DNA from 2 places in the Acidovorax sp. LjRoot194 genome. Region 2 is predicted to be linked to the other one. Evidence: riboswitches for the same ligand, from Rfam matches in the RefSeq annotation. Region 2 holds a riboswitch; the other holds the start of a gene.

Region 1 (14,167 bases), 2.7 Mb from region 2:
ACGGTGTGTGCGGCGGCTGGATTCTGCACCTGTGCCAGCCCGCAGAGCAGCGAACGTGCCAGCGCCTTAGGCCTTAGTCCACGTAGAGCGGCATGTCGGCCTTTTTCAGCGTGCGCAGCACGAAGCTCGAGCGGCTGTGGCGTATGCCCTTGATCTTGTAGAGCTTCTCGCGCAGCAGGCGCTCGTAGTCGCGCGTGTCCTTGACCACCACGCGCAGCAGGTAGTCGTAGTCGCCTGAGACCAGGTGGGCTTCGATCACCTCCGGAATGCTGGCCAGCGTCTCGCCGAACTTCTCCAGCGTGTTGTCCGAGTGGCTGTCGAGCGTGACCTGCACCAGCACCGTGTCGGACAGGCCCAGCGCCTGCGGGTTGAGCCGCACGGTGTAGCCCTGGATGACACCGGCCTCTTCCATCTTCTTGATGCGACCCCAACACGGCGAAGGGCTCAGGCCGACGGCCTGCCCGATCTCCTGCAGACTGGCGCGCGCGTCGCCCTGCAGCACAGCGAGAATTTTTCTGTCTAAACGGTCCATGCTGCGGATTATTCCTTGAACTGCGCAAATACAGAAGGATTTTCTGCAACAGCCGACTTTTGAAGCAAAGAACAGCAAGAACTACTGAGCCTTGCCGCGCATACTTCATCCATCAAGGCGTTCTTACCGGAGCGCACGAACTGACAGGGCCCCGGACCGGTTACCGCCGGACCGGGGCACTTGGCAAGACGGCAGTGGCGGCACACGCCCTTGCGCTTCACCGACTCACCGCGCCACGGGCACCCGCCGCGGAGTCTCACATCACGGGCCGGTGCCGCTCCATCAGAGCGGCACCTCGCCGCACGCCAGCCCGACTTCCATGGCGCCGCCCGCCTTCACCTGTCCTGTCGCCCGCGCGACGCGTGCACTGGTGCCGCGAAGCCCGTGGCGACTGCCTTGTTTAGTAAGCACGCTTACCAGCACAAACCCCGATGCCCTGCGGCATGTTGCAGCGCCATAATTTTTGAGTCCGTGGCACTGGCTGCGCGAAGCCTCCAGCGACAGGTACGCAGGCGACCACGGCAAGAACCACATATACAGGAGACACCATGCAACTGACTTCTCTCGCCGCGGGCCTGGGCCTTGCGTTCGGCTTGATCGCCACGGCCGGCGCGCAGACCACGACGCTCAAGATCGGCTACGCCACGGCGCCCGATTCGCACTATGGCGTGGGCTCCAAGGTGTTCTGCGATGAAGTCGAAAAAGGCACGCAGGGGCGCTACAAGTGCCAGTACTTTCCCAACTCGGCGCTGGGCGGCGAGCGCGAGCAGATCGAGGCCATCCAGCTCGGCACGCAGGACCTGGTGAACACCTCCACCGGCCCTGTGGGCAACTTCGTGCCCGAAGTGAAGATCGTGGACATTCCGTTCCTGTTCCGCGATTACGACCATGCACGCAAGGTGATGGACGGCCCCATCGGCCAGGACATCCTGACCAAGTTCCCGAGCAAGGGCATCATCGCGCTGGCCTGGACCGAAAACGGCTTTCGCCACATGACCAACAGCAAGCGCGACATCGTCAAGCCCGAGGACGCCAAGGGCCTGAAGATGCGCACCATGGAGAACAAGGTGCACATGGACGGCTACCGCACCTTCGGCATCCTGCCCACGCCCATGGCCTTCCCCGAGCTGTTCGGTGCCATGCAGCAGGGCACGGTGGACGGCCAGGAGAACCCTATCCCGGTGATCCTGTCGGCCAAGTTCTCGCAGGTGCAAAAGCACCTGTCGCTGACCGGCCACGTGTACTCGCCCGCGCTTCTGCTGCTCTCGCCCAAGGTGTGGAACAAGCTCAACGATGCCGACAAGAAGGTCTTCACCGACGCCGCCAAGAGCGCTTCGGTGGCGCAGCGCAAGAAGGTCAACGACGATGAGAACAACGGCATAGCGCTGCTTGAATCGCAAGGCATGAAGGTCACGAAGACGGTGGACGGCGCAGCCTTCCGCGAAGCGCTCAAGCCGGCGTATGTGGGCTATGCCAAGGAGTTCGGGGCCGACAACATCAAGAAGATCCAGGACGTTCGTTAACCCGAGCAGACAAACTCCAACCGTTCACGCTGAGCCTGTCGAAGCGCCGCGCAAGGCTTCGACAAGCTCAGCCCGAACGGTTTTTTTTCGCTTTCAGCCAGAACCGAGAACAACACCGTGAAAGCCTTCGAACGCTATTTCCTTGCCGCCAACCGCTGGGCGCTGATCCTGCTGCTGGCGGCCATGTCGATCATCATCTTCACCAACGTGGTCATGCGCTACGTAACCCACAACTCGCTGGAGTGGGCTGAAGAGGTCTCGCGCCACATGATGATCTGGCTGACCTTCCTGGGCGCGGGCCCGGTGCTGCGCTACGGCGGCCACATTGCGGTGGAGAACCTGCAGGACGCCCTGCCCCGCGCCGGCGGCATTGCCATCCGCGCGGTGGTGGCCGCGCTGCTGTTCGCTTTCTTCGGCTTCATGGTCTGGTACGGCTGGCTGTACATGCAGCGCACCATGTTCCAGATGACGGCCGTGACGCAGGTGCCCTTCGCCTACATCTACAGCGCCATGCTGATCGGCGGGGTGTTGCTCATCGTGCACTTTGCGTTCGTCGTGCGTGGCTATGTGCTCGACCGCACCTTCGCGGCCGATGAGCACTTCGACGCTAATGCGAGTGCCTCCCTATGAGCGCGTCCATCATCCTCATCGTTTCGGCCTGCCTGTTCCTGGCCATCGGCGTGCCGGTGGCGTTTGCCCTGGGCCTGGCCACCGCGGCCACGCTGATCCTGGCCGAGAGCTACCCGCTGATGGTGCTGCTCAAGGAGACCTTCACCGGCATCGACAGCTTTCCGCTGATGGCCGTACCGTTCTTCATTCTGGCGGCCGAGCTCATGAGCGGCGGGTCGTTGACCGAGGTACTGCTGCGCTTCGCAGGCCAGTTTGTGGGCCACAAGCGTGGCGGGCTGGGCTACACCAACGTGGTGTCGCTGACGTTCTTTTCGGGCATCTCGGGCTCGGCGCTGGCCGATGCGGCCGGCCCGGGCTCGATGCTGATCCGCATGATGGACAGGGCGGGCTACGACCGTTCGTATGCAGCGGCGCTCACCGCGTCCACTGCCATCGTGGGGCCCATCATTCCGCCGTCCATCATCATGATCATCTATGCGCTGCAGGATGAAACGGTGTCGGTGGGTGCGCTGTTCGTGGCCGGCCTGCTGCCGGGCCTGCTGATCGCGGTGGCCATGTGCATCGTGAACTTCCATGTGTCGAAGAAGCGCAACTACAAGGGCGACGGCAAGATGCCGCCCATGGCCGAGATCCTGACCACCACCTGGAAGGCGCTGCCCGCCATCTTGCTGCCCGTGGTGATCCTGGGCGGCATGCGCGCGGGCTGGTTCACGCCCACCGAGGCCTCGGTCGTGGCCGTGTTCTACGCGCTGGTGTGCGGCAAGTTCGTCTACCGCACGCTGCAGTGGAAGGCGCTGCCTGACATCCTCGCGCGCTCGGCCCTGCTGTCGGCGTCGGTGCTGATCATCATCGGGCTGTCGGCCGCATTCGCGTGGATTTTGACCATCGAGGGCATTCCGCAGCAGATGGCCGAGTGGCTCATCAGCATGAACCTGTCGCCCTGGATGTTCCTCATCATCGTCAACATCTTCCTGCTGCTGTTCGGCATCTTCATCGAGCCGCTGCCGGGGGTGATGGTGCTTGCGCCCATCCTCGCGCCCGTGGCAGTGAAGCTGGGCGTGGACCCGGTGCACTTTGCGATGATCGTGATCTACAACCTCACGCTCGGGATGATCACGCCTCCGGTCGGAGGGCTACTCTTCGTCACCTGCAACGTCTCGCGCGTGCCGATGTCGCAACTGGTGCGCGAGCTGGTGCCCTTCCTGTGGGCGCATGGCGTGGTGCTGGTGATGCTGACCTTCATCCCGCAACTGTCCACCTGGCTGCCGAAGGTGTGGGGGTTCATCAAGTAGCGGGGCTTTCCAGCGGGGGTGCCACGCGCCAGCGGATATACTGGCGCCCGTCAGGAGAGAGCCCCCTTCGCGGGGGCCGCCGAAGGCGCAGGGACAACCCGAACGCTCAGGCAAAAGGACTGGCAACCGCCCGCAGTGATGCGGGCGTTTCCTTGCTGGAGAGAGATGGACCGCCGGGCACACCATACCCACCGCGGCACCCATCCACCGAAGGAGCAAGCCGCACGGCCAGCCAGGGCGCTGCGGTGAATCTCTCAGGTAAAGCGGACAGCAGGGCAAATACCGTGGCCTGGTACAGGCTGCGGCTTTCATTTGCCTTGTCCTGAGAAGCCCGCCATGTCAGCCACCGCTCCCCTGCTCACCACGCCCCTGAACGCACTGCACATCGAGCTGGGCGCCCGCATGGTGCCGTTCGCCGGCTATTCCATGCCCGTGCAGTACCCGGCCGGCCTCATGGCCGAGCACCTGCACACCCGCACCGCAGCGGGGCTGTTCGATGTCTCCCACATGGGCCAGCTCAAGCTCGTCGGCCCGGACGCTGCGGCCGCCTTCGAAACCCTGATGCCGGTCGATGTGATCGACCTGCCCGTGGGCAAGCAGCGCTACGGCCTGCTGCTGACCGATGAGGGCACGGTCATCGACGACCTGATGTTCTTCAACCAGGGCACGGTCGAAGGCGAGCCCACCCTGTTCGTCATCGTCAACGGCGCCTGCAAGGTGGGCGACATCGCCCACATAGAGGCCCGCATCGGCCAGCGCTGCCAGGTGGTGCCCATGCCCGACCATGCGCTGCTGGCGCTGCAAGGCCCGCAGGCGGTCACCGCCCTCGCCCGCCTGGCGCCGGGTGTGGACCAGCTGGTGTTCATGACCGGCGGCGCGTTCGACATTGCGGGCTGCGACTGCTTCGTCACCCGCAGCGGCTACACCGGCGAAGACGGCTTTGAAATCTCGGTGCCCGCAGCCCAGGCCGACACCCTGGCGCGCGCACTGCTGGCCCAGCCCGAAGTCAAACCCATCGGCCTGGGCGCGCGCAACTCGCTGCGCCTGGAAGCGGGCCTGTGCCTGTACGGCAACGACATCGACACCACCACCACCCCGCCCGAAGCGGCCCTGAACTGGGCCATCCAGAAGGTGCGCCGCACCGGCGGCGCACGGGCGGGGGGCTTTCCGGGCGCGGACAAGATCCTCGCGCAGATCGACAACCCCGCCACCCTGCAACGCAAGCGCGTCGGCCTCGTGGCGCTGGAACGCGTGCCCGTGCGCGAGCACACCGAACTGCAGAGTACCGACGGCCAGAAGATCGGCGAAGTCACGAGCGGCCTGCTCGGCCCCACGGTGAACGAGCCCGTGGCCATGGGCTACGTCGTCCCTGAATTCGCGGCCATCGGCACGCGCTTGAACGCCATCGTGCGCGGCAAGGCCGTGCCGATGGAGGTGCGTGCCATGCCTTTCACCCCCGCGCGCTACTACCGCGGCTGAACCACCGCATTCGTTTGCCGCGCATTGCATCGCCTGCGCCCCAGCCCGGCTACAGTGGCAGCTGGCATCGGCACTTTTTTAGACAACCCTTTTTCTGGAGCCCCCATGACTGTCAAGTATTCCAAGGACCACGAGTGGATCGACATCTCTGACCACGAAGCCGCCACCGTCGGCATCACGCTGCATGCGCAGGACGCGCTGGGCGACGTGGTGTTCGTGGACCTGCCCGCCGTCGGCACCACCTTCACCCAGGGTGAAGTGGCCGGCGTGGTCGAGTCCGTCAAGGCCGCGGCCGACGTGTACATGCCCGTCACCGGCGAGATCGTCGAAGTGAACGAGGCGCTGCGCGCCGACCCGTCCCTGGCCAACAGCGACCCGATGGGCGCTGGCTGGTTCTTCAAGGTCCACGTGACCGACATGACGCAGTTCGACGCGCTCATGGACGAGCCGGCCTACGCCGAGTTCGCCAAGAACGCCTGATCGGACTGCCCCTCCCTTCGCGGCCCGGCAGCCACCTGCCGGGCCATGTGTCCCCGCCCTTGCCGCCGCCGCCGATGACCTCCCAAGCCCCCCTGCCCTCCCTCGCCGCGCTCGAGAACGCCACCGAATTCCTGCCCCGCCACATCGGCATCGACGCTGCGGATGAAACCCACATGCTGTCGGTGATCGGCGAGGCCTCGCGCAGCGCCCTCATCGAAAGCATCGTGCCGCGCTCCATCGCGCGCACCACGCCCATGGACCTGCCCCTGCCCGTCACCGAAGCGGCAGCGCTGGCCGAGCTCAAGGCGATTGCGGGCAAGAACAAGGTCCTGCGCAGCTTCATCGGCCAGGGCTACTACGGCACGCACACGCCGGGCGTCATCCTGCGCAACATTCTGGAGAACCCCGCCTGGTACACCGCCTACACGCCCTACCAGGCCGAGATCTCGCAAGGCCGTATGGAGGCCTTGGTCAACTTCCAGACCATGGTGTGCGACCTGACCGGCATGCCCATTGCCAACGCATCCATGCTGGACGAAGCCACCGCCGCCGCCGAGGCCATGACCCTGGCCAGGCGCTCAGTCAAATCCAAGAGCAATGTCTTCGTGGTGGCGGGCGACGCGCACCCTCAGACCATCGAAGTCATCCAGACCCGCGCCAAGCCCCTGGGCCTGGAAGTGCGCCTGGCCAACTCAGCCGAGGAATGGAACGACCTGCTGGCCGGCGACTACTTCGCCGTGCTGGCCCAGTACCCCGCCACCAGCGGCCGCATCGAAGACCTGCGAGCCGATGTGGAAAAAGCCCACGCCAAGCAGGCCGCCTTCATTGTGGCCGCCGACCTGCTGGCGCTGACGCTCATCACGCCGCCCGGCGAATACGGCGCCGACATCGTGGTGGGCACCACGCAGCGCTTTGGCATGCCCATGGGCGCGGGCGGCCCGCACGCTGCCTACATGGCCTGCCGCGACGAGTTCAAGCGCAGCCTGCCCGGCCGCCTGGTGGGAGTGAGTGTGGACGTGCACGGCAAACCCGCCTACCGTCTGGCCCTGCAGACGCGCGAGCAGCACATCCGCCGCGAGAAAGCCACGTCCAACATCTGCACTGCGCAGGTGCTGCCCGCCGTCATCGCCAGCATGTACGCCGTGTACCACGGCCCCGAAGGCCTGCAACGCATCGCCCAACGCGTGGCCAGCTACACCGCCATCCTGGCCCAGGGCCTGGTGCAGTTGGGCGCGCCGGTACGCCCCCAAGCCACCTTCGACACGCTGAGCCTGCATACCGGTGATGCTACCAAATCGATAGCTGCTCGCGCAGTCCAGGCGGGCGCCAACCTGCGCATTTACTTTGAAGAGTACCTGTGCATCTCGCTGGACGAGACCACCACGCGCGCGGACATCGAGCTGCTGTGGAAGGTCTTCGCCCAGGACGGCCAGGCGCTGCCCACGTTCGACGCGTTCGAGAACGGCGTCGAGCCGCTGATCCCGGCTGCACTGCGCCGCACCAGCAGCTACCTCACGCACCCGGTGTTCAACACCCACCATTCCGAAACCGGTATGCTGCGCTACATCCGCCAGCTGTCCGACAAGGACCTGGCGCTGGACCGCAGCATGATCCCGCTGGGCAGCTGCACCATGAAGCTCAACGCCACCAGCGAGATGATCCCCATCACCTGGCCCGAGTTCGCGCACATGCACCCCTTTGCGCCCGCCGACCAGCAGACCGGCTACCGCGAGCTGGACGAGCAGTTGCGCGCCTGGCTGTGCCAGGCCACCGGCTACGCCGGCATCAGCCTGCAGCCCAACGCCGGCAGCCAGGGCGAATACGCGGGCCTGCTGGCCATCCAGGCCTACCACCGGGCGCGCGGCGAAGGCCACCGCAACATCTGCCTCATCCCCAGCAGCGCACACGGCACCAACCCCGCCAGCGCGCAAATGGTGGGCATGCAGGTGGTGGTGACAAAGTGCGATGACAACGGCAACGTGGACCTGGCCGACCTCAAGGCCAAGTGCGAGCAGCACAGCGGCAGCATTGCCTGCGTGATGATCACCTACCCCAGCACGCACGGCGTATTCGAGACCCAGGTCAAGGAGCTGTGCGCCCTGGTGCACAGCCACGGGGGCCGCGTGTACGTAGACGGCGCCAACATGAACGCCCTGGTGGGCGTGGCCGCCCCCGGCGAGTTCGGCGGCGACGTGAGCCACCTGAACCTGCACAAGACCTTCTGCATCCCCCACGGCGGTGGCGGCCCGGGCGTCGGCCCCGTGTGCGTGGTCGAAGACCTCGTGCCCTACCTGCCCGGCCTGCCAGGCCAGGGCGACCAGCCGCTGTCCCCCGCCGACGGCAAGGTGGGCCCGGTTAGCGCAGCCCCGCTGGGCAACGCCGCTGTGCTACCCATCAGCTGGATGTACATCCGCATGATGGGCGCCGAAGGCCTGCAGGCCGCGACCGAGACGGCCATCCTGTCTGCCAACTACATCAGCGCGCGCCTGAAGGACCACTACCCCACGCTGTACGCCAGCGCCAACGGCCATGTGGCGCACGAGTGCATCCTGGACCTGCGCGGCCTGAAGGAGACCAGCGGCGTGATGGCCGAGGACGTCGCCAAGCGCCTGATCGACTACGGCTTTCATGCGCCCACGCTGAGCTTTCCCGTGCCCAACACGCTGATGGTGGAGCCCACGGAGAGCGAGACGCTGTTCGAGATCGACCGCTTCATCGACGCGATGATCGCCATCCGCGAAGAGATCCGCCAGATCGAGGCGGGCAAACTGCCGCAGGACAACAACCCGCTGAAGAACGCGCCGCACACGGCGGAGAATCTTCTGACCGGCGAGTGGGCCCGCCCGTACACGCGCGAAGCTGCTGCCTACCCTGTGGCGGCCCTGCGACAAGGTAAGTACTGGTCGCCTGTGGGACGCGTGGACAATGTGTATGGGGATCGGAATCTGTTCTGCAGTTGTGTGCCGGTAGGTGACCTGGCGTAAGCCAAATATCGCGCACCGCACCCAAGCCTGGGCTATCACAAGGACTCTCATTCTGCAGACCATCTTCACACAATGAGTAAGTCACAACCGTCTGTTTTGCCTATCCGAACGGTCTGTCGGGACGGCCAAAAGCTCCGTTGCGCGTTCACCGCATTGACTGTGCTTCTTGCCCTCTCGATCACTTCAATTGCAGACGCGGCTGACAGCTATCACGCGTTGGTAGCGCCCTGCAAGAGCGTCCTTCACGACTCCGATTTCGAATTGAATATTCCGATCGCCGAAGGTCAACGTCGGGTCCGCGCCACTTGCGAGACACGGCAGGTTTCGTCGGGTCCGAAAAAACGCCATCGCACTCAAATGGAGGTACGGTTCAACTGTCGCACGGCTCCCGCAAAGCCAGGAGATGAATCCACTGAGTTCTACGCAAGAAAGATCCTCTACTTCACATTGCGCAAGTCGGAGTGGCGCATTGAGTCCGCTGAGCTCAATCTGACTGGAATTCCGCCAACCCCATCAGCGATTCAGACGGAAAAAATACCAACAGCATCACTGGGTCCTCTGCTACCTCAAGCAACCGCATGTCTTGGGTCGCCATGACGCCGTGAGACTCACCAACGGGTCAAACACACTGCGGCAATATGCAATGCGCTAAAAGCGAAAGGCCCTAACATCAGGCCTTTGTTTTTTCCTGGAGTTTTCTTCATGCGTGTTCTTCTCGCACTGCTCGCCTCTCTTGCCTTTGCCCCAGTTGCTCAGGCACAAACCGCCCAGCCCGTCACCACCGCCAGCGGCCTGGTGTTTGAATCCTTGAAGGAAGGCTCAGGCGATTCGCCCAAGTCCACCGACACCGTGAAGGTGCACTACAAGGGCACATTCCTCGACGGCAAGGAGTTCGACAGTTCCTACAAGCGCGGCGAGCCCACCGAGTTTCCGCTCAACCGCGTGATCCCCTGCTGGACCGAAGGTGTGCAGCGCATGAAGCCCGGCGGCAAGGCCAAGCTGACCTGCCCACCTGCCATTGCGTACGGCGCTGCGGGCGCAGGTGGCGTGATTCCGCCCAACAGCACGCTCAACTTCGAGATCGAACTGATCTCGGTGCGCAAGTAAGAAGAAGACCCATGCTGCTGAAGGTCGGTGATCTCGCGCGGCGCACCGGCCTCACGGTGCGCACGCTGCACCATTACGACGAGATCGGGCTGCTCAAGCCTTCGGGCCGGTCGGACGCGGGCTATCGGCTGTACAGCCAGGCCGACGTGCAGCGGCTGCACGGCATCCAGACGATGCGGCAGATGGGCTTGGCGCTCAGCGACATCGGCGACCTGCTGGTGGGCGACACGATGGCGCCCGAACGCATCATCGGCCAGCAGATCCGCGCGCTGGACCAGCAGATATCGCAGGCCACCGAACTGCGGGGGCGCTTGACCATGCTGCGCGACGGGCTCATGGCGGGGGCCGAGCCCGACATGGGCAACTGGCTCGAAGCGCTGGCGCTGATGACCACCTACGGCAAGTACTTCAGCTCGGCCGAGCTCAAGCAGATCTTCACCAACTGGAGCCTGATCGAGTCCGATTGGCTGGTGGTGAAGGAGCTGGTGCAGAGTGCCATGGACCGCCAGTTGCCACCCGAAGACCCCGAGGTGCAGGCGCTGGCATACCGCTGGATGGCGCTGATGCTGCACTGGATGGGCGGCGACATGGACCTGCTGGAGCGCTGGGGCCACATGTTCCGCACCGAGCCCACGACCCATGGCCGCAACCATGCGCCGCCGGGCGAGATGATCGAGTACGTCGAAGTGGCCATCAAGCTGCGCATGAACCTGCTGGACAAGTACCTGACCCGCGACGACCTGCGCGCGCTGGGTCATGTATCCCACACGCAGTGGGCGGCGCTGGAAGACTGGGTGCAGCAACTGCTGGCGCGCGGCGTGGCCCCGCAGCACGCTGACGGTGCGGCCGCCGTGCGGCACTGGGACGCCTTGTTCAACCAGCTGACTCGCAGCGACGCCGCACTGCGCCAAAAGCTGCTCACCGCGTCGATGCAGGAGCCCTTGCTGCAGGCGGGCTCGCCGCTGAGCGCGCCCGTGCGGGCCTACCTGCACGCCGCGCTGGCCCACGGTCATGCGCACACCCATGCACACGGCACAGCAGCGGATGCGAAGACGGCGGCGAAAGCGTCCTCGCCACCCCAACGCAAAAAAGCAGCAAAAATCGCTTGACCCTCACGCAACGTGAGGCTTGACAGTCGGTCTCTTGATTGACCGACACATGACTGCTGACCCCTCCCCCTCTCCCGCCGCGGCCTCCGGGCGCCTGCACGCGCTGGACCACCTGCGCGCCACCATGATGTGGCTGGGCATCGTGCTGCACGCCTCCATTGCGTACATGGCAGCACCGTCGCCCCTGCCGTGGCACGACGACCTGTCCACGCCGGTGGCCGACCTGCTGGTGGCGGTGATCCATGCGTTTCGCATGCCGCTGTTCTTCATCCTGGCGGGCTTCTTCGTGGCGCTGCTGGTGCAGCAGCGGGGCCTGGCCGGCATGGCCCGCCACCGCGTGCGCCGCCTGGGCCTGCCGTTCGTGGTGTTCTGGCCGCCGCTGTTCATGGCGACGGCGCTGCTCGGGCTGATGTTCCTGCACCGCATGGCGCACGGCACCTGGGGGGTCTGGGGGTTGGACCGCAGCCTGCTGCCGCGCGGCCCCAATGTGCCGCAGGGCCCACCCACCATGCACCTGTGGTTTTTGTGGATGCTGCTGTGGCTGACCTTGCTCACCCCGCCGGTGTGGGCTGCGGCCCGTGCGCTGCCCAAGGCGGTGCAGCGCACGCTGCAGGCTGCGGTGGCATGGCTGTGCGCATCGCCGCTGGGTGGCGTGCTGCTCACGCTGCCGCTGGGGTGGATCGGCGCGCAGTACGACCACGGCATCGTCACGCCGAGCGGGTCGTTTTTGCCGCCGCTGGCGGAATGGGTGCACAACGGCTTGTTCTACGCGTTCGGCCTGTGCCTGTACAGCCAGCGGCGCCTGCTGATGGCGCGCTACGAAAGGCATTGGCCGGTGTTCGCCGCTGCAGGGCTGGCGTGCTTTGTGGTGACCGGGTTCCTGTCAGAGATATTGGCCCAGCCCGAAGCATCGGCCTTTGCGCTGGTGCTGCTGACCGGTGGCTTCACCGACGTGCTGGCCGCGCCGGTGTCGGCCATCCGGCATCTGCAGTTCTGGATGGCGCTGGCCTACAACGCGGCGTCGTGGCTGTGGAGCTTTGCGCTCATCGGCCTGTTTCTGCGGCATGTGGCGCGGCCCCGGGCCTGGCTGGCCTACCTGGCAGACAGCGCGTACTGGGTGTACCTGGTGCACCTGCCGCTGACGGTGGGCTTTGGCGCGCTGCTGTATGGCGTGCCCATCCCTGCGATTGCCAAGATTTTTCTCAACGTGTTGGCGACCACGGCTCTGTGCCTGGCCAGCTACCACCTGTTCGTTCGTTTTACCGCGGTGGGCCAGTTGCTCAACGGCCACCGCCATTCCCGCACCTTATCTGGAGAACCTGCCCATGCCCACTGACAGCCCCACCCGCAACAACCCGCCGCCGCGCGCTGGACATGCCCAGCCTGCCCCCTCAAGCCCGGCAAACCCCGCAGGCCAGGACCAGCGCGCCGCGTTGCTCAAGGACCGCAACTTCCGCTGGCTGACCGGCGGCGCCTTCCTGTCGATGCTGGGCGACCAGTTCACGCTCATCGCCCTGCCCTGGCTGGTGCTGCAGATGACCGGCGACACCCTGGTGCTGGGCACCGTGCTGGCGCTCATCAGCGTGCCGCGTGCGCTGTTCATCCTGATCGGCGGTGCACTGGTGGACCGCCATTCGCCCAAGCAGGTGCTGATGATCACCAAGTACATCAACCTGGTGCTGCTGGCCGTGCTGGCCGCCCTGGTGCTGGCCGGCAGCCTCACGCTGTGGATGGTGTATGCGTTGTCGCTGGCCATTGGCCTGGCCACGGCGTTCAGCATTCCGGCGGGCGTTGCGATGATGCCGCACGTGGTGGCCCGCCACCAGCTGCAGGCCGCCAACGGCGTGAACCTGGGCCTGCGCCAGCTCACGATGTTTCTCGGGCCGCTGCTGGCGGGCGTGCTGATCGCGCTGTTCGGGGATGCCACCGCAGCGCACCCCAGCGGCGGCAGTGAAGCGCGCGCTAACGCCACCGGCATCGGCCTGGCGTTTGCGCTCGATGCGCTGAGCTTTGCGGTGTCGGCCTGGACGTTAGCCCAGGTGCGCACGCTCGGCGGTGGCGGTGCACCGTCTGCCGCAGCACCTGCAGCACCACCACAGGCCGTGCTGGCATCGGTGGCGCAGGGCCTGGTGCACTTCTGGCGCGACACCGAACTGCGCACCTGTTTTCTCTACTGGAGCGCGATTGCGCTGTTCATCATGGGGCCCATCCACATTGCCATTCCGGTGCTGGCCAGCAGCGCGCCCGGGCTGGGCGCGGCCGCCTTCGGCATCATCGTGGGCGCGCATGGCGCAGGCACGCTGCTCGGCATGGTGGTGTCGGGCATGGTGCCGAAGCTGCGCATCGGCAGCCTGGGCATGACCATTCTCGCGTTTGACGCGATCATCGGCGCGCTGTTCATGCCCATGGGCCTGATCACCGCCGTGTGGCAGGGGGCTGCGCTGATGCTGGCCATCGGCCTGTTGGGCGGCTTCATGCAGGTGAGCGTGTTCACCTGGATCCAGCAGCGCGTGCCGCCCATGCTGCTGGGCCGCGCGATGAGTCTGTTCATGTTCATCTTCATGGGCCTGGCGCCCATCTCTGCCGCCGTCACCGGCTGGTTGATGAAGAGCGTCACGCTGACCCAGCTGTTCGTTGCCAGCGGCGGCACGCTGGTGGTGCTGGCTGCGCTGGCCCTGGTGCTGACGCCCATGCGCCGCGTGACGGATGCGGCACCCGTGGCCCGCTGAGCGCCGCTTCATGAAAAATGCCGGGCGTGTGCCCGGCATTTTTTTTATGGGTCGCCTGAAGCCTCAGGTTCAGACCTCGGTCACAAACTGTTCGCGGGGGCGGCGCACCTTCTTCAGGTTCACCAGCCAGTCGCCTTCGTCGGCACGGTAGCCCAGTGGCAGGATCGACACGCTGCGCAGGCCGCGTGCCCGCAGGCCCAGGATCTCGTCCAGGGCATTGGGGTCGAACCCTTCCATGGGGGTGGAGTCCACTTGCTCGAAAGCGGCAGCGATCAGGGCGGCGCTCAGGCCGATGTAGGCCT
Region 2 (14,167 bases):
CTCCGACGCGCTCATCGTGCACAGCAGCAGCACGCTGGAGACCAAGCGCTCCGCGTTCGGCACCAGCGTCATCACGCCATCGAACCAGCTGTACGTGCGCAACAACCTGCCGGCGCCCGACGCAGCCATCCTGAACGACCGCGACGCGTGGACCGTGGCCATCGAGGGCGTGAAGAACCCGCGCAGCCTCACGCTGGCCGAGCTCAAGACTTTGGGTGTGGAAACCGTCGCCACCGTGCTGCAGTGTTCGGGCAACGGGCGCGGCTTCTTCCCCAGCAAGCCCAGCGGCACGCCCTGGGCCGTGGGCGCGGCGGGCTGCGTGGTGTGGAGCGGCGTGCCGCTGCGCAATGTGGTGGCGGCCCTGGGCGGGCTGGCCGATGGCGCGGTGTACCTGACCGGCACGGGCGGCGAGAAGCTGCCTGAGGGCGTGGACCCGCTGTCCGTGCTGGTGGAGCGCTCGGTGCCCGTCAAGGCCACCGACGATGCACTGCTGGCCTGGGAGATGAATGGCGAGCCCATCTCGCTGGCCCACGGCGGCCCGCTGCGGCTGGTGGTGCCGGGCTACCAGGGCGTGAACAACATCAAGTACGTCAAGCGCGTGGCGTTCACCAGCGCGCAGTCGCAGGCACGCATCATGTCGCACGGCTACCGCATGTCGCCCCCCGGCACCAAGGCCGCGCCCGACCAGCCCTCGGTGTGGGAGATGGGTGTGAAGTCCTGGATCAACGGCCCGCTGCCCGAGAAGGGCACGCTCAAGGCCGGCCTGGTGCAGGTGCACGGCGTGGCCTTTGGCGGCACGCAGGCCGTCAAGGGCGTGGAGGTGTCGGTGGACGGCGGCAAGACCTGGCAGGCCGCACGCCTCATCGGCCCCGACCTGGGCAAGTTCGCCTGGCGCCAGTTCGTGCTGCCCGTGCAACTGGGCGCGGGCACCCATGTACTGGCCAGCCGCGCCACCGACATGGCAGGCACGGTGCAGGGTGAGCAGCGTGACGAGAACGTCGGCGGCTACAACAACGCCAGCTGGCGCGACCACGCCGTGACGATCACGGCAGCATGAAAAAGCTCCCCCCTGAGGCGCTGCGCGCCTTCCCCCCTGGAGGGAGACGCCACCGGTGGACTGGCGCAGCCAGATCCACGGCGGCACTGGCTTTGGGGCGCGACCTCGCATTGGCATTGCTGTTGCTGTCGACAGGCACCAGCTGGGCCGCCGATGCCGCCGAGCTGGCGCGCGGCAAAGAGCTGTTCACCAAGATCCAGCCCGCCTGCGCCGTGTGCCACACGCTGCAGGCCGCCGGTGCCGAAGGCCAGGTGGGCCCCGTGCTCGACGAGCTCAAGCCCGATGCGCCGCGCGTGCTGCGGGCATTGAAGGCGGGCATCGGCGTGATGCCGTCGTATGCCGAGCGCATGAGCGAGAAGGACATGAAGGCCGTGGCGAGCTTTGTGGCGCATGCCACCGGGGCTGCCAAGTAGACGAGGTACGGCGGCATTCGGTTGTAGCCCTCAGTGCTTTTTCATGGCCGTACAGGACTGCCGCGCGGCCTCAACGGGCCGCGCGCCGTGGTCATTCTGTGCTCAGGCCGTGGTGCGCGTCGGCAGCAGCGCCGCAGGGCGCGGGCTGCGCTCCAGGCCTTGAAAGTCGAAGTCCACCTGCGGCACCCGCCCACTCACGATGTCGGCCAGCGCCTGGCCTGAGCCGCAGGCGTGCGTCCAGCCCAGCGTGCCGTGGCCGGTGTTGAGAAACAGGTTGGCGAGTTTCGTCTTGCCGATCAGCGGTACGTTGCTCGGCGTGGCGGGGCGCAGGCCGGTCCAGAACTGCGCCTGGCTGGCGTCGCCCGCGCCGGGGAAGAGCTGCTCCACGCGGCGCACGATGGCGTCGCAGCGCACTGGGTTCAGGTGGCGGTCGTAGCCGTTCAATTCCGCCGTGCCTGCGATGCGCAGCCGGTCGCCCTGCGCGCTGGTGTAGCGCGAGAACACGAGCTTGAACTCGTCGTCCGTCAGGCTCACCTGGTGGGCCTTGGCCGCATCCTTCACCGGCATGGTCACCGAATAGCCCTTGGCCGGGTAGATCGGCAGGCGGATGCCCAGCGGCTGCGCCAGCAGCGGGCTGAACGAGCCCATGGCCAGCACAAAGGCATCGCCCTGCACGCGCTCGAAGCGGCCTTCGGGCGTGGTCACCTCCACATGGTCGATGCGCCCCCCGGCCTCGCGCAGCGCGGTGATGTGGTGGCCCAGCCGGAACTGCACGCCCGCCGCCTCGCAGAGGGCGGCCAGCGCGCGCGTGAACTGGTTCGCGTCGCCCGATTCATCCTCGGCGGTGAAGGTGGCGCCCGCGAGCTGTGGGCGGATATGGGCCAGGGCCGGCTCGATGCGCACGGCCTCGTCGGCGCTGATGACCTGGCGCTCGCAGCCCAGGGCGCGCATCTGCTCGGCGGGGGCCAGGGCGCCGTCGAACTCCTTGGCATTGGTATAGAAGTGCAGGATGCCCTGCGTGCGCTGGTCGTACTGGAGTCCGGTGGCCGCGCGCAGCTGCTGCAGCACGCTGCGGCTGTAGGTGCCCAGGCTCACGATCTGCTCGATGTTGTGGCGCGTGCGCGCCGGCGTGCAGTTGCGCAGAAAGGCCAGGCCCCAGAGCCACTGGCGCATGTCGGCGCGCAGGCGGAACAGCAGCGGCGCGTCTTCCTGGCCCAGCCACTGCAGCACCTTGAGCGGTGCGCTCGGGTTGGCCCAGGGCTCGGCGTGGCTCACCGAGATCTGCCCGCCGTTGGCAAAGCTGGTCTCGGCGCCGGGCGCGCCCTGGCGGTCGATGACGGTCACGTCGTGGCCGAGTTGCGAGAGGAAGTAAGCCGAAGTCACGCCGAGCAAGCCGGCGCCAAGAACGATCACGCGCATGGTTCAGAACCTTTTGAAGGTCTACCGCCTGCCAGGCGTGCGCTACCAGCTATGAATTCAATAGCAATGCAGCTGGCGCACGTCTGCCAGGCTGCCGCTCCCCCTGTCCTTGGTACCTGAGAGATTCACCGCCGCGCCCACATGGCGTGCGGTTTGCTCCTTCGGTGCGCCACCACGCCGATAAGGGGTGGGGCGGCTCTCCAGACGGCTTTGATGAATGGGCAGTACGGGACCTGAGCGTGTATGGGAGTTTGCGCCTTCGGTGCAGCAGCGGGTGGTGCCCGCCGTGCTCTCCTGCTGGGCGGATTCTAGGGGCGGCCCCGCGCACATGGCCGGGCCGCGAGCGCTAATGCACCGCAACGTTTGCTGATGCAACGGACCGCTGAAGCCGGCCCGAAGCGGTTCAGGCGCCCTGCGGGAAGACGGCCTCGCCCAGGTTGAGCATGAGGCGGTTGGCCCAGGCGAACAGGGCGCTCGCGTGCAGCGCGTCCAGGATATCCAGGTCCGACAGGCCCGCCGCGCGCAGCGGCTGCAGGTGCTGCGCACTGAAACTGCCGGGGCTGCGCGTCAGCGCCAGCGCGGCCTGCACGATGGCGCGCTCGCGGGCGTTGGTGCCCGCCTGGTCGGGGTCGGCAAAGATCTGCGCCATCACGTCGTTGCGCCGCGCCAGCTGCTCGAAGCGCTGGGCGTGCACCGAGGCGCAGTACACGCAGCCGTTGGCGCGAGACACCGCCGTGCTGGCGACCTCGCGCTCGGCGCGGGAGAGGCCGCCGGGCGCGTACATGATGGCGTTGAAGGCCTGCGAGCGCTCCGACAGCACACGGGCTTGGTGCACCAGCAGCAGGTAAAAATCCGAGCTGCGCGCCTTGGGGTGGCTCAGGTCCAGCACCGCCTGCTGCTCGGGCGTGGCGGTGGCGGGGTCCACCACCTCCAGCCACGAGGCCCAGCCCAGCGTCTCGCTGGTGTAGCCGTTCAGGCGCAGCGGTTCGCCGGGGGCGGGCAGGTTGGCAGGGTGCACGAAGGGCGCGGCCTCGGCGGTGTCCGGTGCGGGCGGCGCATCGCCTTCGCCACCCAGCGCGTCCAGCGCCGCCAAGCCCGCCACCAAGCGCAGCTGGTACGTCACGAAACCGATGAGCTGCGCCAGCAGCACCGTGTCCGCCACCGACAGGCCGGCGGCGGGCAGGGCCAGCAGGGCGGCGCGGTCGCTGCGGTCCGGGTGGGTGGCGAGCGTGCGGGTGAACTGGGCCACCGCCTGCAGGCGCGCATCGGTGGGCGTGCTGCCGGGGTGTTGCAGCAATTCCTGCAGCGGCTGCGAGAGCACGGTATGGGCGGTGCTTTTGAGCACCTGGTCGCGGTAATGCGCTGCCAGCACGGGCATGCCGCTGGCCTCGGCGATATCGCTGGCCACCCACAGGCGCTCGGTGTGGGTCAGCGTGCCGGACAGGTCGGCGCTGAACAGGGCGTCGTAGCAGCCCTGCGTGGCCACGGCCACCTTGTCGCGCGCGTGGCGCGTGGCGAACGCGGGCCGCTCGGGCGTGAGGGCGAGCAGGGTGTCGATGGTGTCTTCGCTGGACGTGGTGGCAGTGGTGTCAGGGATGGTGGTCATGGGGTGTGCAATCCAGAAGAGGAGGCCGCGCGCAGGCGGCCGGGCGCGTCAGGCGCGGTCGGGTTGGGGCAGGGGCTGGGCGTTCGGCGAGACGTGGGGCTGGGTCTGCAGCTGCTCGACGCGCTGCGCCGTATCAGCCGCCGTCCATTCGTCGCCCACCAGTTCGGGCTCGGCATAGGCCTGCAGGTTGGCAAAGTGCTGCTCGACGTCTTCGCGGTAGAACAGGCTGGCCAGCCCTTGGGCCAGCCGCCGCGCGCCATCGCTGATGGCCGGTATGTCGCCCGACACCGTGCCGTGCGACAGCGCTGCGGGGTAGCAAAAGCAGTGGATGCGTTCCAGGCCCGGGCAGCTGCCGGGGGTCTTTGGCTGGAACTCGAACACCGGGCCCAGGTCGGGCGAGTCGGCCAGCTCCTGGTCCTCGTCGCCCGGTGCAGGCTGATACCGTTGGCTCCAGGCGCGCACGTGCGGTGCGATGTGCGCGAACTCGGGCTTTTGCAGCCAGTCGATGGCAAACCCGGTGGAGACGATGAGGAAGTCGAGCACGAAGGTGCCCTTGGGCGTGGCCACGCGCAGGGTGTTGCCCTGCTGCTCCACACGCTCCACCGGGCAGCCCAGGTTGAAATGCGCATTGGGGTGGCGCGACACGCGCAGCGTGCTGCCGTGCGGCGGCGGCACCTGCTGCACGTTGATGTAGTGGCGCAGGCGCCACCGCCATGCATCGGGCAGGTCGTAGTGGCCGTGGGTGAGGCCCGGCACGCCGGAGCCCTTGGACTTGTTGATGCGGGGCAGATCGGCGCGGCGTACCAGCAGGTCCACGCTGGCGGCGCCGCTCTCGAGCGCCGTGGCCGCGCTGTCCATGGCGGATGAACCCGCGCCCACCACACCCACGCGCAGGCCGCGCAGCGTGGCGTAGTCGAGCACGTCCGACGAATGCGCCCAGCGGCTGCGGTCCACGCCCTGCATGAAGGCCGGGATCTGCGGGCCGCCGAGGCCGTCGCGGCCGGTGGCCAGCACCACGCGGCGCACGAGCCATGTGCGGGGGCCGCCGGTGCTTTGCACGTCCACCTCCACCAGCGCATCGGCCCGCGGGCGCAGGGCGGTGACAGCATGCTCGTTGCGCACGTCGGCCCCGGTCACGCGGCGGTACCAGCGCAGGTAGTCCATCCACTGCAGGCGCGGAATCTTGTCGAGCGCAGCCCAGGCGGCACGCCCCCATTGCGCTTCGAACCAGGCACGAAAGGTCAGGCTGGGCAGGCCCAGCGCAGGGCCCGTCAGCTCTTTGGGCGAGCGCAGGGTTTCCATGCGCGCGGTGGTGGCCCAGGGGCCTTCATGGTCGCGCGGCGCGCGGTCGAGCAGCACGGCGCGGATGCCCAGCTGCGCCAGCGCGGCCGCTGCCGCCAGGCCCGCCTGGCCCGCGCCGATGATCAGCACATCGACCACGGCATGGCCTGCGTAGGTGCGCTGCGGCACCCAGCTGCGTGCCGGCCAGCCCAGCATGGACAGGTCGTCCTTCAGGCGCTGTTCCAGCACAGCCAGGCCGGTGCCGGCTGGGGAGGTGTGGTTGGTTTCTTCGTTCAGTGGCATGGAGTCAAAGGCTTGCCCGCGGCGGTGGTGCCGCAGTGCGAAGCCCGCAGTTCAGTCGATGCTGATTTTCGCGTCCTTCACCACCTGGGCCCATTTGTTGCGGTCGGTGTGCACCGTCTGGCGGAATTGCTCGGGTGTTTCGATGCGCACTGTGTTGCCGTTGGCCTCGAAGCGGGCGCGCACGTCCGGCAGCTCCAGCACTTCGCGCACGGCGGTGTTGAGCTTCTTCACGATGGCCGCGTCCGTGCCCTTGGGCGCGAAGATGCCGAACCAGATCGAGCTGTCGAAACCCTTGGTGCCCGGCAGGCCGCTCGATGCGATGGTCGGCACTTCCTTCACGGCGTTCACCGGCTTGGCGGTGGTCACGCCCAGCAGGCGCACCTTGTCGGCCTTGTAGTGTGGCAACACCGTCTGCACCTGGTTCATGATGCAGCAGGTCTCGCCCCGCACCACCGACGCGATGGCCTCGGGCCCGCCCTTGTAGGGCACGTGCACCATGTTCAGGCCCAAGCGGGCGTTGAACTCGGCAAACGCCATGTGCGTGCCCGCGCCGTTGCCGGTAGACGCAAAGTTGTACTTGCCCGGGTTGGCCTTGACCAGGTCCACGAACTCCTTGAGCGTCTTCACGTCGATGACGGTGGGGTTGATGGTCAGCACGTTCGACACATCGATGAGCGGCGCCACGGGCACGAAGTCCTCTTCCACATCGAACGGCAGCTTCTTGTACAGCGCGGCGTTGCTGCCGTGCGTGGCCGCGGTGCCGAAGGCGAAGGTGTAGCCGTCGGGCTTGGCGCGCGCCACGTATTCGCTGGCGATGTTGCCGGCCGCGCCGGACTTGTAGTCGATGATGACCGGCTGGCCCAGGCGCTGGGCCAGGGGCTCCTGCACGGAGCGGGCGATCACGTCCACGCCCGACCCGGCCGGGAATCCGAGGATCAGCGTGATGGGTTGCTGGGGCCAGGTGGCGGGGCCGGCGGCGTGTGCGCCAGTGGTGGCGAGCAACGCAGCGCAGGCGAGCGCGACGGCTGGAATCCAGCGGAGAGAGGGCAGGGCGCGCATGGGGAAATCCTTCAATGGGGTGTGCAGCAGGGATGCGCTATTGTGGGAAATCCAACATGTGCGACGTCGTATATGCATATGGCAGCACAGTCCGGGCGGCTGCGCAGTGCCGTTGAAAACGCAACAGCGCGACGTGCCAGGCACGCCGCGCTGCGGGGCTGCGATCAGCCGGTCAGTGGATCAGCGGATCAGCGGTCCGTCGTCCATCAATTGCGGCGTGGGTTGTCGGGCTGCTGGTCGCGGCGGTTGGAGACGCCGTCTCCATCACGGTCCCGGTCATTGCGGTTGGACACGCCATCACCGTCCCGGTCCCAGCCACCGCGCTGGAATTCCCAGCGGCCATCACGTTCGGCCCATTGGGGCTGGCGGTACTGGTGGCCAGAGCGGGCTTGCACCCAATGGCCGCGCACCCACTGGTAGCGGTTGCCACGCCACTCCCAATGGCCTTCTTCCCACACCTGGCCACGGCGGGGGCGTGGCACGGCTTCACGGCGAGGCGCTGGGGGCGCGGGGATGACCTGGTAGGTCTGCGTTTGCTGGTACCCGCGGTCGGAATGGCCCTGCGCCACCACCACGCCAGGGGTGGCAGCATGGGCGGTGGCCAGCGTCATCAGCGATGCGAGGGCGATGGAAGCGGCGGACAGTGTCTTGGTATGTTTCATTGTTGTTCTCCGGTGGGTGGACGGTGGCATGCCGGTGATGCACATCGCGGCGTTGTAGATATCCGCGTTGTGGGGGGCACACACCGGCCACAAAAATGCTGTGGATCGGGGTGGGACATCCTGGGTGGCGCAGGTCGCGTCACGCAGGATGATTTACCGAGGATGGGTTACCGGTCAGTTGCGGTTGGGGTTGTCGGGGCGGCGGTCGTGGCGGTTCGGTACGCCGTCACCGTCGCGGTCTCGGTCTCGGCGGTCGCGGATGCCGTCACCATCGCGGTCCCAGCCGCCGCGGCGCATTTCCCAGCGGTCACCGTGCTGCTCCCAGCGGGGTTCGCGGTATGCGTAGCCGGGGCGGGCCTTCACCCAGTAGCCCTGCATCCACACGTGGCGGTTGCCACGCCATTCCCAGTGGCCGGGCACCCATGCCATGCCGCGGCGGGGGTGCGGCGCGACTTCGTGGCGGGGTGGTGGTGGGGGGCCGTACTGGACCAGGACGGGCGCGCCGTGGACCACGACGGGCGCACCTGAGTGGTACTGGTGCTGCCCCGATTGAAAGACAACAGTGGCACTGTTTTGTGCTTGCGCTACCGTTGCGGCGCCCAGCGACAACAGGGCGATGGAAACAGCGGCGAGTGCATTACGGGCCATGACGATCTCCTCAAAATGATTCCTTGCGGAACCGAGGACTTCATAGTGCTCAACTTGCGTCAAGCCGGTGTAGTCCATTTGCGAAGTCTTGTGAAGTTGTGTTTCCTGTCTCGGGCTGCAGCACGGGCAGCGTGAACCACGTCACGCTGCGGGTTTGTGCAGTGCACCCACCGTGCGCGCTAGCGCCACCACACCAGTGCGGCCACCGCCATCAACGGCACCCACGCGGGGTGCCTGCCGCGTGTGGCGTAGAACACCAGCAGGCCGCTGGCCAGGGTGGCCACGCCCGCCACATCGGCCACCCACGCGGCCAGTGCGGCGTCGGTCCAGGGCGAGGTGCCCAGGCGCCACAGCAGTGCGCTCAAGGCCAGGCCCAGCACCGTGGCCAGATGCCACGTGCCCCAGAGAATGCGCACCTGAGGCTCGCGCAGCACGGGGCGGCCCGCAGTGGGCACCACGCCCCGCGTTCGCAGGCTGCGAAACACCATGATCTCGCCCAGCACCGAGTGCGCCAGGGCCACCACGGCCAGCACCCCGGCCGCCACAATGAAGAGGATGTTCATGAAGCGGTCTTTCGTGAGTCCGGCGTGAAAACGGTGGACGGCGTTGGCGGCGGAGGCTGCGCTGCGCACAGCGCCAGCGCAGGCGGCAGCACCAGCCAGAAGCCGGACGGCGGCATCAGCACGATGCCCAGCAATGCCAGCGCCAACAAACCAAAGCCCAGCGGGCGCTGCGTGGCGGCGGCCGCTGCTCCGCCATGGCGTTCGAGCTGCAGCACGACCCAGGCCAGCAGCGCAAACAGAACGCCGAACAGGACGAACCACACCACGGCGCCCAGCAGCGGGTCGTTCCGGACGCTGGCGAAAACGCCGCGCCGCAGGATTTCGCGCAGGGGCTCGGTGAACACCACGAACGCATAGCCCATGTGCAGGGCCGCCACGGCCAGCAGCCATGGGCCCTTCCAGCGGTGGCGCAGCGAGGGTTGCACGGGGCCGTCAGCGGCGAGTGGTGGTGACATGTGCGTGGCCTGTAGTGAGGGGAAGGCTGTGGACCCAGGGGTTGGTGGTGCGCACCTGCGCGCCCAGGCGCGTGAGCAGGTGCATCAGCCCCATCCACAGGCGCTCGAACGACGGCATCTCGGGCGGCACGCCCGCCATGTGGCGGCCGAGCACGCGCTGCTGTTCGGCGGTGGGCATCGGCGGCGGCTGCTTGTGGCGGAAGTCGAAGACCTCGGCAGTGAAGGGCTCCAGCTGCCAGTCCTGCATCCCTGCCAGCAGCGGCATGGTGGCGCTGAACTCCTGTGCACTCAGGCCACTGCCGACCAACCCCAGCGACTGGTAGGCCTGCAGCACCTGCAGGTCCCGCGCGGCGCTGGCAGGCTGCAGCAGCGCCGACCAGGCCTGTTGCACGCCGGCGCGAAATGCGGGTGACAGCGCGCGCGTGCAGCCGAAGTCCAGCACGCCCAGGTGGCAGTCGCCATCGCCCACCGGCATGAAGAGAAAGTTGCCCGGGTGCGGGTCGGCGTGCACGCGTCCCAGCGCAAAGATGCAGTGCAGGTACCAGTCCCACAGCCGCTGCCCGGCCTGGTTGCGCTGCGCCTGCGTGGGGCCGGTGGCCAGCCAGGCATCGAGGTGCAGGCCGGGCAGGTGCTGCTGCGTGAGCACCTGGGCGCGCGTGTGCGACGCGATGGGCAGCGCCATCACCACGCCAGGCCAGGCAGCGTGCTGGGCAAACCAGGCCAGCTCTTCGGCCTCTTGCAGATAGTCCACCTCGCGCAGCAGTGTGGCCTCGATCTCGTCCATCACGCCGTCCACGATGCCTGCGGCGGGCAGGGGCATGTCGGTGTGCGCCAGCGCCCTGAGCGCGGTGCGCATCAGCTGCATGTCGCTGGCGATGGTGGCGGCGATGCCCGGGTACTGCACCTTCACCGCCACCGCCCCGTGGCCCGCCAACTGGGCGTGGTGCACCTGGCCCAGGCTGGCCGCGGCAAACGCCGTGGGCTCGAAGTGGTCGAACAGCGCCTCGGGCTCTTGCCCGAACGCCTGGCGGAACACGCGGCCCACCAGCGCGCGGTTCAGCGGCAGCGCCTGGTGCTGGCCGCGCGCCAGCTCGCGGCGCACGCCCTCGGGCAGCAGGCTGGGGTGCATGCTGAGCATCTGCGACACCTTGAGGGCGGTGCCGCGCAGCTGGCCCAGCGCGCCGAACAGGATGCGGCCCAGCGCCGCTTCATGGTCGGCCTGCGCCTGCTCGGACGGCGCGCGCACGCTGTGCCCGATGCGTGCCAGGCCGATGCGCGCCGCGGCCACGCTGGTGATGGCGCCGCGCGCCAGGCGGCTGGTGCGGGGCGGGGTGTTGCGGGCCATGTCAGTGCCCGGTGCGTGTGGGTACGGCCGCCACGCGACGCAGCATGCTCCGCACGATGGCGCAGTGGAACGGCGTGATGACCGCCATGTAGGCATGGCCCAGCGTGTTGTGGATGTGCACCACGGTGCTGAGCACCAGCATGGGCTGCCCGGCCACGAGCCGCTTGCACAGCGACACCTGCACATCGAGGTGCTTGTCGTCCTGGCCCATCACCACCTCGCGCTCGCCCAGGTGGCGCAGGATGAAGATGCCCACGCGGTCGCCCTGGCGGTAGCTGGCGGCGTTGCGCGGGTCGGCGTGTGGGCCGCTGCGCTGGTCGTGCACATCGTGCAGCTGGCCCACGTCTTTGAGGCCCACCAGCCGCACCAGCCGGTTGCGCACCGCCATGAGCGCGCGCGTCCAGTGGGGTGTGCGCGCCACCATGTCGAGCCATGCCTGCAGCGCGCTGGCGTTGGGGTGCGGGTCGGGTGTCTGGTATGCGTCGGCGTACTGCGCGCCGGGCAGGGCGGCGTGGATCACGGTGCCTTCGGGCAGGGGCACCGCGTGCACGGTGCGCAGAGTGGCGGTTGTGCTCATGGTGCGGCCTTGCGGGTGCGGCGGACTGGGGCGGCGGCGGTTGCAGGGGCAACGTCTGCCGGGGTGGCTGCCGCGGGTGACGGGCCACCGGCCTTGGTGCGCGCCTTGCGGGGCTTCGGCTCGGCAGCCGTCTCGGGTGGAGGCGGCGCTGCGGGCGCCGTGGCAGCTGCGCGGCGCACGGGCACGGTGCCCATGTCGTCCAGCGTCTGCTGCGCCGCGCGCAGCACGCCCACCAGCCCGCTGCCGCGCTGCATGAAGCGCGCCATCTGGCTGCGCAGCACAAAGCCGCCCAGCTGCAGCGCCCGGCCCACCAGCCCTGTGCGCAGCGTCAGCACCAGCACCCCCAGCGACAGGTCCACCAGCTGCGTGGTGTCGGCAAAGCCGTCGGACTCGTCGGCCAGCCAGTAGGCCACCACACCGCCCAGGTAGTCGGTGTACAGCCCACCCGCCAGGCCCTTGAAGTCGCAGGGCTCGATCTCGCCGCTGGCCTCCGCGGCCTCCAGAAAGCTCGCCACCGCATCGCGCAGCGCGGCACGCGCCGGCAGGGGCTCGGCCATCAGCGCCAGCGGCGAGCGCCGGGCCACCTTGTGCATCTCGGCCACGAACTCGCGGTCGGCCAGCAGGCGCTCCAGCACCGCGTCCGTCAGGCGCTGCAGCTTTTCCTGCAGGCTGTAGCTCGCGAACCCGGGCGCTTGCAGCGTGTCGGCCAGCGACGCATGCACCACCTCGTCCAGGTACCCCAGCGCAATGCGGTCCTTGGTGGGGAAGTACTTGTAGATCGTGGCGTCGCCAATGCCGGCAGCGCGGGCGATGTCCTTCATCGTCGTGCCGTCGAACCCCTGGCGGGTCATCAGGTCCACCGCGCTGGCCACGATCTGGCGGCGGGTGGCGTCTTGCTGCTGGCGGGTGGTTTTCATTTGCTATCTTTAAATTCGTCGAATTGACGATTTAAAGAATAGTGGATTCACATTAAAGAGTCAACAGCGCCCGAAATGGGCATCCAGTGCTGTCAGAACCAGCGTTTTGAGCATCGTTTTGCCCTCTACCGCCGACTGGTAAAGCGCAAGAAGCTATTAAAAATATAGCAAACGTAGTGTCTGACCTGTGGTCCCCGCCGTGCGACGCTCACTACCCCCATAAACCGGCGCGCCCCCACGCCAATGCACCCGTGGAACCGGCTCTGCCGGGCCACCGGGTGCGTCCCCCTGCGGGGGAAGCGGCGCAGCCGCTCAGGGGGACTACCAATCCTTCCCGTGGAACCGGCTCTGCCGGGCCACCGGGCGCGTCCCCCTGTGGGGCGCGGCGCAGCCGCTCAGGGGGACTACCAATCCTTCCCGTGGAAACGGCTCTGCCGGGCCACCGGGTGCATCCCCCTCGGGGGGAAGGCGCGCAGCGGCTCAGGGGGGCAACTCTTCATAGGGGCAATCTGCGCATTCCAGTGAACGCCTCGAACTCCCAGCTGCGCATCGCCAGCAGCAGCGTGTAGCCCTCCAGCTCGCGCGGCGGCAGCTTCTGGTCGGCCAGGTGCTGCTGCGCAAAGTCCTGCGCCACGCGCTGCATGCGTTCCATGAAGGCGGGGGCCAGGCCCCGGCTGATGGTGCCGTGCACCAGCAGCACGCCTTCGCCCGATCCGTCGAAGCCGCCCGCAAAGTAGTCGAGCAGCGCGTGCTCCCGAAAGTAGTTCATCACCGGGCCGTGGGGCCGCCAGCGGAAGGTCTTGGCGAGCTTGAGGCGGTAGCGGTTCAGCGGCCGCAGCTCGATGATGCCGATGCGGTCGAGCTGCGCCAGGTACTTGATGCCTTCGGCCTCGGACAGGCGGTAGGTGGTGGTCACCTGCTCCAGCGTCCACTGGCTCAGCACGCAAATGGCCATCAGCAGCAGCTTCTTGTCCGCGACCACAGCGCGCTCCTGCTCCTGCGTCAGTTCCTTGAGCAGGGGCTGGCTCTCGGCCACGCGGCGCGCCAGGTCGGCAAAGTCCAGCGCCAGCGCGCGGCAGATGGCGTCGATGCGCGACAGGGGCATGTCGCCCTTGGCCAGCATGCGCTTGACGCTGGATTCGGCCATGCCCAGCGCCACGGCCAGGTCGGCGTAAGTCATCTGGGCGCTTTTGAGTTCTTTCTTCAGCGCGGTGACGAGATCGGCGGTAGTGCTCATGGGTCAGTGTCCTCCTGGGTATCGATTATCAATACCCAGAGTGGTCGGGGTGGCGCCTTGCGCGACTTTTGGGTGGGTGGCGGGGCAGGGCTCCCGACACTGCGCTCCATCTCGTTCACCCAACCCCTGAAAGACGGTCCCGCATGTCCCCCTCCTACCTGTCATCCCCCGCGCGCAGGCCCGGCCTGTCGCGCACCGAAGCGGCCCTGCTAGGGCTTGCCATGCTGCTGGCGGCGCTGGCGCTGTTCGGCCCGGTGCTGCCCGCCAGCGTGCACCAGCACGACTTTGCCGACCAGCGCCTGCTGTGGGGCATCCCTTGCGCGCTCGATGTGCTGAGCAACCTGCCGTTCGCCGCCGCGGGCGTGTGGGGCCTGTGGTGGCTGCGCGGTGTGGAGCGGCGCGCCATCGACGGTGCCTCCCGCGCTGGCGCACACCTCTTCTTCGCCGGCCTGGTGTTCACGGCCATCGGCTCCACGCTGTACCACCTGCTGCCCAACGATGCGGGCCTGCTGTGGGACCGGCTGGGCATGGTGCTGCCCTTCGCGGGCCTGCTGGGCCTGGCCGCAGCGGGCCGGGTGAGCAGCCGCGCTGGCTGGGCCGCGATGGGCGCGGTGCTGCTGGCGGG

What was found. A riboswitch is a leader RNA that binds a small molecule or an ion and turns the genes downstream of it on or off. The one in region 2 is predicted to bind glycine.
Region 1: linked by a shared signal. The riboswitch ahead of gcvT (glycine cleavage system aminomethyltransferase GcvT) and the one ahead of ACSQ3N_RS23720 (D-amino acid dehydrogenase) in region 2 are both predicted to bind glycine.

What each region holds. Positions count from the first base shown of each region.
Region 1 is NZ_CAXUQB020000001.1:2,581,692-2,595,858, reverse strand. Features, by position in the region: gene ACSQ3N_RS11635 (Lrp/AsnC family transcriptional regulator) at 74-532, opposite strand; gene ACSQ3N_RS11630 (TRAP transporter substrate-binding protein) at 1,081-2,055, shown strand; gene ACSQ3N_RS11625 (TRAP transporter small permease) at 2,173-2,685, shown strand; gene ACSQ3N_RS11620 (TRAP transporter large permease) at 2,682-3,977, shown strand; glycine riboswitch at 4,019-4,109, shown strand; glycine riboswitch at 4,123-4,258, shown strand; gene gcvT (glycine cleavage system aminomethyltransferase GcvT) at 4,314-5,456, shown strand; gene gcvH (glycine cleavage system protein GcvH) at 5,562-5,936, shown strand; gene gcvP (aminomethyl-transferring glycine dehydrogenase) at 6,011-8,920, shown strand; gene ACSQ3N_RS11600 (FKBP-type peptidyl-prolyl cis-trans isomerase) at 9,623-10,027, shown strand; gene ACSQ3N_RS11595 (MerR family transcriptional regulator) at 10,039-11,136, shown strand; gene ACSQ3N_RS11590 (acyltransferase family protein) at 11,186-12,472, shown strand; gene ACSQ3N_RS11585 (MFS transporter) at 12,462-13,865, shown strand; gene ACSQ3N_RS11580 (NAD(P)H-dependent oxidoreductase) at 13,935-14,167, opposite strand, start outside.
Region 2 is NZ_CAXUQB020000001.1:5,233,953-5,248,119, reverse strand. Features, by position in the region: gene ACSQ3N_RS23730 (sulfite oxidase) at 1-1,057, shown strand, start outside; gene ACSQ3N_RS23725 (c-type cytochrome) at 1,054-1,470, shown strand; gene ACSQ3N_RS23720 (D-amino acid dehydrogenase) at 1,573-2,889, opposite strand; glycine riboswitch at 2,983-3,103, opposite strand; gene ACSQ3N_RS23715 (CMD domain-containing protein) at 3,293-4,495, opposite strand; gene ACSQ3N_RS23710 (NAD(P)-binding domain-containing protein) at 4,544-6,079, opposite strand; gene ACSQ3N_RS23705 (Bug family tripartite tricarboxylate transporter substrate binding protein) at 6,131-7,138, opposite strand; gene ACSQ3N_RS23700 (YXWGXW repeat-containing protein) at 7,345-7,800, opposite strand; gene ACSQ3N_RS23695 (YXWGXW repeat-containing protein) at 7,975-8,448, opposite strand; gene ACSQ3N_RS23690 (hypothetical protein) at 8,628-9,011, opposite strand; gene ACSQ3N_RS23685 (DUF6463 family protein) at 9,008-9,466, opposite strand; gene ACSQ3N_RS23680 (ABC1 kinase family protein) at 9,444-10,811, opposite strand; gene ACSQ3N_RS23675 (DUF2867 domain-containing protein) at 10,813-11,388, opposite strand; gene ACSQ3N_RS23670 (TetR/AcrR family transcriptional regulator) at 11,385-12,305, opposite strand; gene ACSQ3N_RS23665 (helix-turn-helix domain-containing protein) at 12,802-13,542, opposite strand; gene ACSQ3N_RS23660 (hypothetical protein) at 13,686-14,167, shown strand, end outside.